Regions from separate parts of the Streptomyces sp. NPDC087906 genome, predicted to be linked through region 2. Evidence: riboswitches for the same ligand, from Rfam matches in the RefSeq annotation. Region 2 holds a riboswitch; the other holds the start of a gene.
The links. A riboswitch is a leader RNA that binds a small molecule or an ion and turns the genes downstream of it on or off. The one in region 2 is predicted to bind S-adenosylmethionine.
Positions count from the first base shown of each region.

Region 1: it holds a riboswitch for S-adenosylmethionine, as region 2 does, so the genes downstream of both, thrC (threonine synthase) here and ACZ63I_RS25740 (aminotransferase class V-fold PLP-dependent enzyme) in region 2, are expected to answer to the same signal.

Region 1 is NZ_JBVJLC010000001.1:673,471-679,562, reverse strand. It holds gene groL (chaperonin GroEL) at 14-1,639, opposite strand; gene ACZ63I_RS03015 (cold-shock protein) at 1,978-2,181, opposite strand; gene ACZ63I_RS03010 (MoaD/ThiS family protein) at 2,560-2,838, opposite strand; gene thrC (threonine synthase) at 2,874-4,151, opposite strand; SAM riboswitch class I at 4,168-4,295, opposite strand; gene ACZ63I_RS03000 (glucosyl-3-phosphoglycerate synthase) at 4,451-5,476, shown strand; gene ACZ63I_RS02995 (hypothetical protein) at 5,514-5,729, shown strand; gene ACZ63I_RS02990 (alpha,alpha-trehalose-phosphate synthase (UDP-forming)) at 5,777-6,092, shown strand, end outside.
Region 2 is NZ_JBVJLC010000009.1:271,982-278,073, forward strand. It holds gene trpD (anthranilate phosphoribosyltransferase) at 32-1,099, shown strand; SAM riboswitch class IV at 1,199-1,315, shown strand; gene ACZ63I_RS25740 (aminotransferase class V-fold PLP-dependent enzyme) at 1,355-2,728, shown strand; gene ACZ63I_RS25745 (Lrp/AsnC family transcriptional regulator) at 2,757-3,038, opposite strand; gene ACZ63I_RS25750 (rhomboid family intramembrane serine protease) at 3,035-3,748, opposite strand; gene ACZ63I_RS25755 (hypothetical protein) at 3,889-4,131, shown strand; gene ACZ63I_RS25760 (NYN domain-containing protein) at 4,168-5,532, shown strand; gene ACZ63I_RS25765 (NlpC/P60 family protein) at 5,848-6,092, shown strand, end outside.

The DNA.
Region 1 (6,092 bases), on a different contig from region 2:
GAGCCGCGGAGGATCAGAAGTCCATGTCACCGCCCGGCATACCGCCGCCGGCCGGGGCCGCGCCGGCCTTCTCCGGCTTGTCGGCGATAACAGCCTCGGTGGTGAGGAACAGCGCCGCGATGGAGGCGGCGTTCTGCAGCGCGGAGCGCGTGACCTTCGCGGGGTCGATGATGCCCTCGGCGATCATGTCCACGTACTCGCCGGTCGCGGCGTTGAGGCCGTGACCGATCGGCAGGTTGCGGACCTTCTCGACGATGACGCCGCCCTCAAGACCACCGTTGACGGCGATCTGCTTGAGCGGGGCCTCCAGCGCGAGCTTCACGATGTTCGCGCCCGTGGCCTCGTCGCCGTCCAGCTCCAGCTTCTCGAAGACCGAGGAAGCCTGGAGCAGAGCCACGCCACCACCGGCGACGATGCCCTCCTCGACGGCGGCCTTGGCGTTGCGCACCGCGTCCTCGATGCGGTGCTTGCGCTCCTTGAGCTCGACCTCGGTCGCGGCGCCGGCCTTGATGACGGCCACGCCGCCAGCCAGCTTCGCGAGGCGCTCCTGGAGCTTCTCGCGGTCGTAGTCCGAGTCGCTGTTCTCGATCTCGGCACGGATCTGGTTGACGCGCCCGGCGACCTGGTCGCTCTCGCCCGCACCGTCGACGATCGTGGTCTCGTCCTTGGTGATGACGACCTTGCGGGCACGGCCCAGCAGGTCCAGGCCGGCGTTCTCGAGCTTGAGACCGACCTCCTCGGAGATGACCGTGCCGCCGGTGAGGATGGCGATGTCGTTGAGCATGGCCTTGCGGCGGTCACCGAAGCCCGGGGCCTTGACGGCGACGGACTTGAAGGTGCCACGGATCTTGTTGACGACCAGGGTCGACAGCGCCTCGCCCTCGACGTCCTCCGCGATGATCAGCAGGGGCTTGCCCGACTGCATGACCTTCTCCAGCAGCGGAAGGAGGTCCTTCACGTTGCCGATCTTGGAGTTGACGATCAGGAGGTACGGGTCGTCGAGCGACGACTCCATGCGCTCCATGTCCGTGGCGAAGTACGCCGAGATGTAGCCCTTGTCGAAGCGCATGCCCTCGGTGAGCTCAAGCTCGAGACCGAAGGTCTGCGACTCCTCGACGGTGATGACGCCTTCCTTGCCGACCTTGTCCATCGCCTCGGCGATGAGCGCGCCGATCTGGGTGTCGGCGGCGGAGATGGAGGCGGTCGAAGCGATCTGCTCCTTGGTCTCCACGTCCTTGGCCTGCTCCAGCAGGGCGCCCGAGACGGCCTCGACGGCCTTCTCGATGCCGCGCTTGAGGGCCATCGGGTTGGCGCCGGCCGCCACGTTGCGCAGGCCCTCGCGGACGAGCGCCTGGGCGAGCACGGTCGCGGTGGTCGTACCGTCACCGGCGACGTCGTCCGTCTTCTTGGCGACTTCCTTGACCAGCTCGGCGCCGATCTTCTCGTACGGGTCTTCGAGCTCGATCTCCTTGGCGATGGAAACACCATCGTTGGTGATCGTGGGGGCGCCCCACTTCTTCTCTAGGACGACGTTCCGGCCCTTGGGGCCAAGGGTGACCTTGACGGCGTCGGCGAGCTGGTTCATCCCGCGCTCGAGACCGCGCCGTGCCTCCTCGTCGAACGCGATGATCTTGGCCATGTGAAGTGGTCCTCCCGGACTGGGGTGGATTCTCCGGACCGCGTCCGCGCCCGCGACGGACGGCCTGAGAGCCCTGCGGTTCCTTGCCCCACCGGCTCTCGGGCCTCGCTGACGAGGTCCATAAGTTGTCACTCTCACGTGCAGAGTGCTAACGCCAATGATTAGCACTCGACCCCCGAGAGTGCAAGCTCCGCCCCCCTGGTCCACACGCACGAGAGGGGACACCAGGACGCACGAGAGGGGACGCCCGGACGCACGAGAGGCCCGGACCCCGGTGTCAGGGTGCGGGCCTCTCGGCGTGAGTGCCGGTGATGCGTCGGTGGCCGATCGCGCCGGGATCAGACGGCGAGCTTGACCATGTCCGCCTGCGGACCCTTCTGGCCCTGCGAGATCTCGAACTCCACTCGCTGACCTTCTTCAAGGGTGCGGTAACCGTCCATCTGGATCGCGCTGTAGTGGACGAATACATCCGCACCACCGTCGACCGCGATGAAGCCGTACCCCTTCTCCGCGTTGAACCACTTGACGGTGCCCTGAGCCATGCCTAACTCCCCTATTACTGGCCCCTGCGCGGGACCGCACTTCGCGCCGGAACGCGTCGACCGCGGCTGAATGTATCTGCCCAACTGCCCTCTGCAACAGGTCAATTAGACGAGAATTCTGGGCATGGCCGATCACGCGAAGCGGTGAATTCACAGCGTTCCGGGGCAAGTCGGGCCAGGCAAAGCGCACGTAACAGTGGCAAAGGGCATCCGGACTTTGGCGCCATGTTGTCGCGTTCTCATATGCGCCCGGCACGCGCGGAGGCGGGGCGGGGGCGGCGCTTCCCGAATAGTAGCGCGCTCAACCACATGGAAGTGCCCCCTCCGCTTCTCTCGCGGAGGGGGCACCGGGCGTCACTCAGCGCAGCCGACAAATGGTCAGCAACCGCCCGCGACCGCCGGGATGATGGAGATTCCGGCGCCCTCGGGGGTGACCGTCTCCAGGCCGCCCTCGAAGCGCACGTCGTCGTCGTTCACGTACACGTTGACGAACCGGCGCAGCTTGCCCTCGTCGTCCAGGACGCGGGCCGCGATGCCCGGGTGGTTCGCCTCCAGCGACTGGATGACCTCGGAGAGGGTGGCGCCCTCCGCCGGGACCTCGGCCTGGCCGCCGGTGTACGTGCGGAGGATGGTGGGGATACGGACCTTGACGCTCATGGTGGCGTGCCTTCCTGAGGTAGTGGGCGGCGGGTTCAGCCGGCCAGGCCGGCGCTGCGGAACGCGTCGAGGCTGGGCTTGATGGTCGCGGTCGGCCCGGTCGTGGGAGCCACCGCGTCGAGGGTCTTCAGTCCGTCGCCCGTGTTCAGGACGACGGTGGTGAGCGTCGGGTCCAGCAGACCCGCGTCGATGAGCTTCTTCGTCACGCCCACGGTCACCCCGCCCGCGGTCTCGGCGAAGATCCCCTCGGTGCGCGCCAGCAGCTTGATCGCGTCGACGATCTGCTCGTCGTTGACGTCCTCGACGGCGCCGCCGGTGCGCCGGGCGATGTCCAGCACGTACGGGCCGTCGGCGGGGTTGCCGATCGCCAGCGACTTGGCGATGGTGTTCGGCTTCTGCGGCCGTACGACGTCGTGGCCGGCCTTGAAGGCGGCGGAGACCGGCGAGCAGCCCTCGGCCTGGGCGCCGAAGATCTTGTACGGCTTGTCCGCGACGAGACCGAGCTTGATCAGCTCCTTGAGCCCCTTGTCGATCTTCGTGAGCTGCGAGCCGGAGGCGATCGGGATGACGAGCTGGTCGGGCAGCTCCCAGCCGAGCTGCTCGCAGATCTCGTAGGCGAGCGTCTTGGAGCCTTCGCCGTAGTAAGGACGGAGGTTGACGTTGACGAAGCCCCAGCCCTCGCCCAGCGGGTCGCCGATCAGCTCGGAGCAGAAGCGGTTCACGTCGTCGTAGTTGCCCTCGATGCCGACGAGTTCACCGCCGTACACGGCGGCCATGACGACCTTGCCCTGCTCCAGGTCGTGCGGGATGAAGACGCAGGAGCGGAAACCGGCCCGCGCCGCCGCCGCGCCGACGGCGCCCGCGAGGTTGCCGGTGGAGGAGCAGGAGAGGGTGGTGAAGCCGAAGGCGCGGGCGGCCTCGACGGCGATGGCGACGACCCGGTCCTTGAAGGAGTGCGTCGGGTTGCCGGAGTCGTCCTTCACGTGCAGGGCGCCGATGATGCCCAGCTCACGCGCGAGGTTGTCGGCCTTGACGAGCTTCGTGAAGCCGGGGTTGATGTTCGGGTGGTCGGCCACATCGGCCGGAACCGGCAGCAGCGGGGCGTAGCGCCAGATGTTGTTGGGGCCTGCCGCGATGCGCTTCTTCAGCTCTTCGGGGGTGCCGCTCGGCAGGTCGTACGCCACTTCGAGCGGCCCGAAACAGCTCTGGCAGGCGAAGATGGGGCCGAGGTCGAAACGCTCTCCGCATTCGCGGCACGAGAGTGCGACGGCGGGTCCGAGGTCGACAGTGTTCTGGACGGTCTGCACAGCCATGAGGCGAGGCCCTTTCTCCTCATCTTCCTCGCGGCGCGTTTCGCCGCAAGACGGAATTGGCACCTTCCCCACCGTGACCTCGCGGTCGGCGGGAGGGTTGCCGGGGCTTCAACGGGCCGTTCCCTCTGCCCCTCTGGATGAGCGGTATGGCGCCGGACCCGGGGTCCGGTGCGTTTGTCACGCGTGATGACCCCGGCATGCGAAGGACATCTGCGTTGTTCAAGACTGTAACCGAAGGAACGGACAGTTGAGAGAGCCGTCCGCGACGCGAGATGGATCACGCGCAGGGAGAGCCGATCGTGCTGGAAGAGGTGGAACGCTGGCTGACCAGCCGTTCCTGGTCCGCCTCGGACCGCAGCCCCGACCGGCTGCTGGTGGCCAAGGCCACACGTGGCACCACCGTGAGCGTCGTGCTCCCGGCACTCGACGAGGAGGAGACGGTCGGCGAGATCGTGTCCGTGATCCGGCGCGAGCTGATGGAAAAGGTGCCTCTCGTCGACGAGCTGGTGGTGATCGACTCCGGTTCGGCGGACCGTACGGGCGAGGTGGCGGCGAAGGCGGGCGCGCGGGTGGTGCACCGCGACGAGATCCTGCCCCGGCTGCCCGCGCTGCCCGGCAAGGGCGAGGTGCTGTGGCGCTCGCTGCTGGTGACGAGCGGCGACATCGTGTGCTTCGTGGACGCCGATCTGAAGCGGTTCTCCGCCGACTTCGTCTCGGGCATCGTGGGCCCGCTGCTGACCGACCAGGACATGCAGTTCGTGAAGGCCATGTACGACCGGCCGCTGGACGACGCGGCGGCGCGGCTGCGGGGCGGCGGCCAGGGCGGCAGGGTCGGCCAGGTCGGCCAGGGCGGCGGGGTCGGCCAAGGCGGCGGGGTCGGCCAGGGCGGCAGGGTCACGGAGCTGGTGGCGCGCCCGCTGCTGAATCTGCACTGGCCGCTGCTGGCGGGCTTCGTCCAGCCGCTGGGCGGCGAGTACGCGGTACGCCGCTCGCTGCTCGAACAGCTCGCGTTCCCCGTCGGGTACGGCGTGGAGCTGGGGCTGCTGGTGGACGCGCTGCACACGGTGGGGCTCGACGCGCTGGGCCAGGTCGACGTGGGGGTGCGCGTCCACCGCCACCAGGACGACCGGGCGCTCGGTCGGATGGCGGCGGCGATCTACCGGACGGCGCAGCTCCGGCTGTCCCGGGCGCATCTGGTGCGCCCGGAGCTGACGCAGTTCGAGCGGGGCGCTGACGGGTTCGTACCGCGCACGTACGCGGTGGACACGGAGGAGCGGCCGCCGATGCGGGAGATCGCCGAGTACGCGTCTCGTCGCGCGGCGTAACCATCCATAATCATTCTTTTTACCTAGATTGACCGGCATGGGTCTGAGTGACGTTCTGGGTCTGAGTGACGTTCTTGACGCCCGGCACGCCGCCGCCGTGTCGAGCGGCCGCATGGCCGAGGCGGGCGGCGCCGCCGAACAGCTCTGGCTGCTGGGCGGGGTGGCGCTCGCGCTGCTCGCGGCAGGGGTGGTCGCGCTGGCCGCCGCGCGCGGCGTGGGCCGCGGGTTCGGTCGGGGCAGGCGCGACGAGTGACCCGCCCGTACGTTTGAGCGTTTCCTGGACGGGCTAGATTTCGGCACATGGTCTCCGAGCAAGCCGCCCAGGTACTCGTCGCGTCCAATCGCGGCCCCGTCTCGTACACCCTCCGTGACGACGGAGAGCTGGAGGCCAGGCGCGGCGGCGGCGGGCTGGTCTCCGGCCTGTCCGCCATAGGTCCCGACACGGACGCCGTGTGGGTCTGCGCCGCGCTCGGCGACGGCGACCGCGAGGCGGTGCGCCGCACCGGCGGCCGGCTCGACCAGGCCGACACGGGCGACCAGCGGGTGCGGATGCTGGGCATCGCGCCCGAGGTGTACGCCGACGCGTACAACGCCGTCGCGAACTCCACGCTCTGGT
Region 2 (6,092 bases):
GCGGCCGGTCCCCAGACACCCAGGAGCGAGCATGAGCGCTGTTACCCCCGTCGGAGGCGACACCGTGGCGGCCCGCACCTGGCCGGGCGTCCTCACCCCGCTCATGCGCGGCCAGGACCTGTCCGTCGAGGACACCGCCTGGGCGATGAACCAGATCATGAGCGGCGAGGCGACCGACGTGCAGATCGCCGGCTTCGCCGTGGCGCTGCGGGCGAAGGGCGAGACGGTCGAGGAGGTCTCGGGGCTCGTCCGCAGCATGTACGAGCACGCCCGCACCATCGAAGTGCCCGGCCGTACCGTCGACATCGTCGGTACCGGCGGTGACATGGCGAAGACCGTCAACATCTCGACCATGGCGTCGATCGTCGTGGCCGGGACCGGCGCGAAGGTGGTCAAGCACGGCAGCCGCGCGTCGTCGTCGGCGAGCGGCGCCTCGGACGTGCTGGGGCAGCTCGGCGTCAATCTGGAGCTGACGCCGGAGCGGGTGGTCGAGGTCGCCGAGGAGGCGGGTATCACCTTCTGCTTCGCCGTCAAGTTCCACCCCGCGCTGCGGCACGCGGCGACGGCACGGGCCCAGCTCGGCACCCAGACCACCTTCAACATCCTCGGGCCGCTCACCAACCCGGCCCGGGTGCGCGCCCAGGCGGTCGGCGTCGCCGACCTGAGGATGGCGCCGATCGTGGCCGGCGTGTTCGCCGAGCGCGGCAACTCGTCGCTGGTCTTCCGCGGCGACGACGGGCTCGACGAGCTGACGACGACGGCGACGTCCCGGGTCTGGCTGGTCCGTGAGGGCAAGGTCACCGAGGAGGCGTTCGACCCGCGCGACGTCGGCCTGGAAATCGTCCCCGTCGAGGCGCTGCGCGGCGCCGACGCCGCCTACAACGCCGAGGTGGCCCACCGGGTGCTGGCGGGCGAGGAAGGGCCCGTACGGGACGCCGTGCTGCTGAACGCGGCGGCTGCCCTGGTGGCGCTCGACCAGACGGGAGACCCGCTCACGATGCAGCTCTCGGCGGGGCTCGCGCGGGCGGCGGAGTCGATCGACTCGGGCGCCGCGGGGCGGACGCTGGAGCGCTGGGTGGCGGCCTCGCAGCGCGTGTAAGGCGCGCGCGGGCCGTGGTGTGCGGCCCGGTCTCACCCCTGTCCGGAACGTGGAACGAGGTTGAGGCCGGGCGGCACCCTGTGCCAGACTCTTTTCCAAGGTCATGAGTGACAGCGTTAAGGCCCCGGCTTGCTGTCCGGCAACCCTCCGTCCGTGGCGGGGTGCCCCGGGTGAAGACCAGGCCGTAGGCAGCGAGGTCTACGGCAAGCGCGGACCCCTCTCTGCTGTGGGGTCCTGGTCCCCAGGGAGTCTGGCATGTCCGTGTTTTCCGATGTCGTCACCACCACCGCCCCGCTGCCCGTCCTCGGACGCGACGTCAGCGTGCCGCTGGTCACCGGCGGCGAGGTCAGCTACGCGGCGCTCGACTACGCGGCCAGCGCGCCCGCGCTGCAGCGGGTGTGGGACGACATCGCCGCGTACGCGCCGTACTACGGCAGCGTGCACCGCGGCGCCGGCTACCTGTCGCAGCTCTCCACCGACCTGTTCGAGAACAGCCGCCGCACCGTGGCCGAGTTCCTCGGCTGCCGCGCCGACGACCAGGTCGTCTTCACCCGCTCCACCACCGACTCGCTGAACCTGCTCGCCGCCGCCGTGCCGGCCGGCTGTCAGGTCTTCGTCTTCGAGACCGAGCACCACGCCGCGCTGCTGCCGTGGCGGGCCTCCGGTGTGAGCGACGTGACGTACCTGGACGCGCCCAGGACCCCGGCCCAGGCCGTCGAGATCCTGGAGCGGACGCTCGCCGCGCGCACCGGTGAGGGGCCCGCGCTGGTCTGTGTGACCGGGGCTTCGAACGTGACGGGCGAGCTGTGGCCCGTACGGGAACTGGCCGCTGCCGCGCACGCCAACGGCGCGCGGATCGTGCTCGACGCCGCGCAGCTCGCGCCGCACCACCCGGTGGACATCGCCGCGCTGGACGTCGACTGGGTGGCCTTCTCCGGACACAAGCTCTACGCGCCGTTCGGCTCCGGGGTGCTCGCGGGCCGCGCCGACTGGCTGCTGGCCGCCGAGCCGTATCTGGCGGGCGGTGGCGCCAGCCGTAAGGTCACGCGCCGCGACGACGGTGGCGTGGACGTCGACTGGCACGCCAACTCGGCCCGGCACGAGGCGGGTTCGCCGAACGTGATCGGGGTGTACGCCATCGCCTCCGCCTGCAAGGCGCTCACCGATGCGGGCTTCGACTCGCTGGTGGCCAGGGAGCAGGAGCTGGTCGGCCGGGTGCGGGCCGGACTCGCCGAGGTGCCGGGGGTCAAGGTGCTGTCGCTGTTCGGGGACGACGCGCCCCGGGTGGGCGTCATCTCGTTCGTGGTCGAGGGCTGGAACAGCTCGCACTTCGCGGCGGCGCTCTCCGCCGAGTACGGCATCGGGGTGCGGGACGGCCTGTTCTGCGCGCACCCGCTGGTGCGGACGCTGCTGGACAGCGACCCGCAGGAGCCGGGGGAGTGCGGCGCCCCCGAGGCCGCGCCCGGCGAGCGCTCGCTGAACGCGATCCGGGTCAGCTTCGGCGCCGGCACCCCCGACGAGCATGTGGAGCGGTTCGTGGCGGCCGTGGCGGAGCTGGTGCGCGACGGCGCGCGGTGGAGCTACCGCACCGAGGACGGCCGCTGCGTCCCGGACCGCGACGCCGCGTAAGGACCGGGACGCGCCCGGCCGCGCGGACTCAGGCGTCGAGGCCGATCGAGAAGGCCGCTTCCAGGTCGTGCTGGGAGTACGTACGGAACGCCACGTGCGTGTCCGTGGCCTCGACGCCCTTGATCTTGCTGATGCTGCCGGGGATGACATCGGCCAGGTCGTCGTGGTTGGCCACGCGCACCATGGCGATCAGGTCGTACGTCCCCGTCACCGAGAAGACCTCGCTGACGCTGTCCAGCGCCGCGACGGCCTCCGCGATCTCGGGGATCCGGTCCACGCTGGTCTTGATGAGCACGATCGCGGTGATCACGGTTGGCGTTCTCCCTCGGTGGCCCCGGTCTGACCCCCCACTCTATCGGTACGCCAGTACCGCACCCAGGCGTAGAGGAACCCTCCGCCGAACCCCACGAGGTGCGCGAGATAGGCGACGGCAGGGCCGTCCGGCGGGGTCTGCTGCTGCGCCACGTACTGCAGGGCGAACCAGAAGACCAGCACGATCCAGGCGGGGAAGCGCAGCGGCAGGAAGAAGAGGAACGGGAAGAGGCTGGTGACCCGCGCCTTGGGGAAGAGGTAGAGGAAGGCACCGAGCACGCCGGCGATCGCCCCCGAGGCCCCGACCAGGGTCTCCTGCGACGAGGCGTTGGCGACGGCGTAGGCGGTCAGCGCGAGGTAGCCGACGACGAGGTAGAACACGGCGAACCGCAGCCGGCCCATGCGCTCCTCGGCCATCGCGCCGAAGACGTAGAGGAACAGCATGTTGCCGAGCAGGTGCAGCCAGTTGCCGTGCACGAACAGGGCGGTGAGAGGGGTGAGCAGCGCGTGCGGTGACCCGGTCAGCAACTGGCTCGGGATGACGCCCCACCGTTCGAAGTAGGCGCTCTGCGCCGCGAGCAGCGCGTCGCCTCTCCCGTACACCGGATTGAAGCCGGACAGCGGACTGGCCAGGAAGGCCAGACAGCACAGCCCGATCAGGCCGTAGGTCACCACAGGGCCGTCGTCCGTCGTCCGCCACCTTTTCACTGACAGAGCATGTCGTACGGGGGCGTACCGGTACAGAGTGCCTCGCCGGGGTTCGGGGTAGGCGGTGGGTAAGCGGAAGGCCGTAGGGTTACGCCACCGCGGGCAACGGCGGTGGCGGGCGACGAGAAGAGGACGGCACGATGGCGACGGTTCCCCAGCCGACTTCCGAGCAGCGGTGGCGTTGTGCCCTGTGCGGCAATCTCACCCGGTTCGACGTGACACGTACGTCGAAGGCCGTCGAGTACGTCCATCTGGACCTGGCAGGGGATCCGAAGGTCGAGGAGCGCGAGGTGGTCAGTGAGACCATCGAGTCCGTGCGGTGCCGTTGGTGCAACGCGGTGGATCAGATCGAGCTGGTGGACAGGCCGGGCGCCGGCTCCTGAGGGAGCCGCCCGAAAGGGGTAGTGGGGTGACGGATCGTGGAGCAGCCCGCAAGCGGTGCTGAGTCGGCCGGCGCGGCCGACGGCGACGCCGCCGAGGTGCTCGACCGCCCGCTGCCCGACGGGGTCAGGCGGCGGGTCGTCGCGCTGGTCTCGGACGCTTTCGGCGGCCTGACCGTCGCCGAGCTGCCCACGCAACTGCGGCAGTACGCCCGTTTCACCCCGAACAGGCGCGCGAAGTTCGCCGGCAACGCGATGGCGGCGGCGCTGGAGAGCGACCCGCTGTTCCGCCAGCGGATCGGCGAGCGGCTGGCCGCGGCGCAGCCCGAACTGGCCGAGGCGTTGGAGGCGGGATCGCCGCCGGCGGCCGCCGATCCGGTCGACGTGGCCGCCGCCGCGTACGTACTCAGGCCCCCCGGATGGGTGAAGTTGGTGACCGCCGCGGGCGAGGAGGCCCTGCGGGCGGAGGCGGAGCGCGCCGACGAGGAGGCCAGGCGCGAGCTGGCGCAGTTGCGGGACGATCTCGCCGCCGCCCGTGCCCAGACGAAGAGCGAGACGGAGCGGCTGCGCGCCGAGCTGGAGTCCGTACGCAAGGACGCGGAGTCGCTGCACCGCAAGCTGCGCAGCGCGCAGAGCGACGTGAAGCGCGGCGAGGCGGCGCTGCGCCGGGTCAACGCGGAGCTGGAGGGCGTCAGGTCGGAGAGCGCGGCGCAGGTGTCGGCGGCCGAGAGCGAGACCCGGCGGATCAGGGCGCGGCTCGCCGAGGCGGAGTCCGCAGTCGAGACCAGCAGGCGCGCGGCGCGCGAGGGCCGTTCGATCGAGGACATGCGGCTGCGGCTGCTGCTGGACACGGTGCTGGAGTCGGCCCAGGGGCTGCGCCGCGAGCTGGCGCTGCCGCCCGCCTCCGCGCGGCCCGCCGACACGGTCGACGCGGTCGAGCCCGGCCGGATGTCGCCGAAGGACGTGGCGGCGCGTGCGCTGTCCGACACGGACCCCGCGCTGCTCGACCAACTGCTGGCGCTGCCGCAGGCGCATCTGCTCGTCGACGGCTACAACGTCACCAAGACCGGTTATCCGACGATGCCACTGGAGAAGCAGCGGCTGCGGCTGCTGGGCGGTCTCGCCATGCTCGCCGCGCAGTCGGGCGCCGAGATGACGTGCGTCTTCGACGGCGCCGAACTGGCCGCTCCCGTACTGCTCGCGCCGCCGCGCGGGGTGCGGGTGCTGTTCTCCAAGCCGGGGGTCACGGCGGACGAGCTGATCCGCCAGTTGGTCAGGGCGGAACCGCCGGGCCGGCCCGTCGTGGTGGTCTCCACCGACCGCGAGGTCGCCGACGGAGTGGCGAAGGCCGGTGCCCGGCCGGTCGCGTCCGCCTTGTTGCTGAAGCGGCTTTCGCGCGCCTGAGCAACTGGTGAGGCTAATGCCCGAATTGATGGCTTCACGTCACAACATGGCGTCAAATAGTCATCACTGAACGTGTGCTGTACGTAAATTATGCCTTCGAGATCAAGATTTTTCTCGTGAGGATTTGAACTGATCACAAGAAGGTCACTAAGGTCAGGTCGAACCTTCGCGCGGTCGATCACCCATCCGGGGTGTCGGCGAAGGCACCGCCGAATCCACGCAGTTCAGCTCAGCACGGGGGAGCCGAACATGTGGAGCCGGGACATGTGTCCCCCTTTGCCCGGTAGGCGGCTGAGGAAGAAGGAGCTCGCCTTCGTGGCGTCCCACCGTCGTCCCAAGCCTCCGAGCCGCACCCGTGTGACTGTGCTCACCGCCACTGCCGCCGCCGCCGTCGCGCTGACCTCCCAGGCCGCGCACGCCGACCCGAAGCCCACCACGAAAGACGTCAAGGCCAAGGTCGAAGGCCTGCGCCACGACGCCGAGGTGGCCACCGAGAAGTTCAACGGCGCCAAGGAGCAGCAGGACAAGCTCACCAAGCAGGTGAACGCCCTGCGCGACAA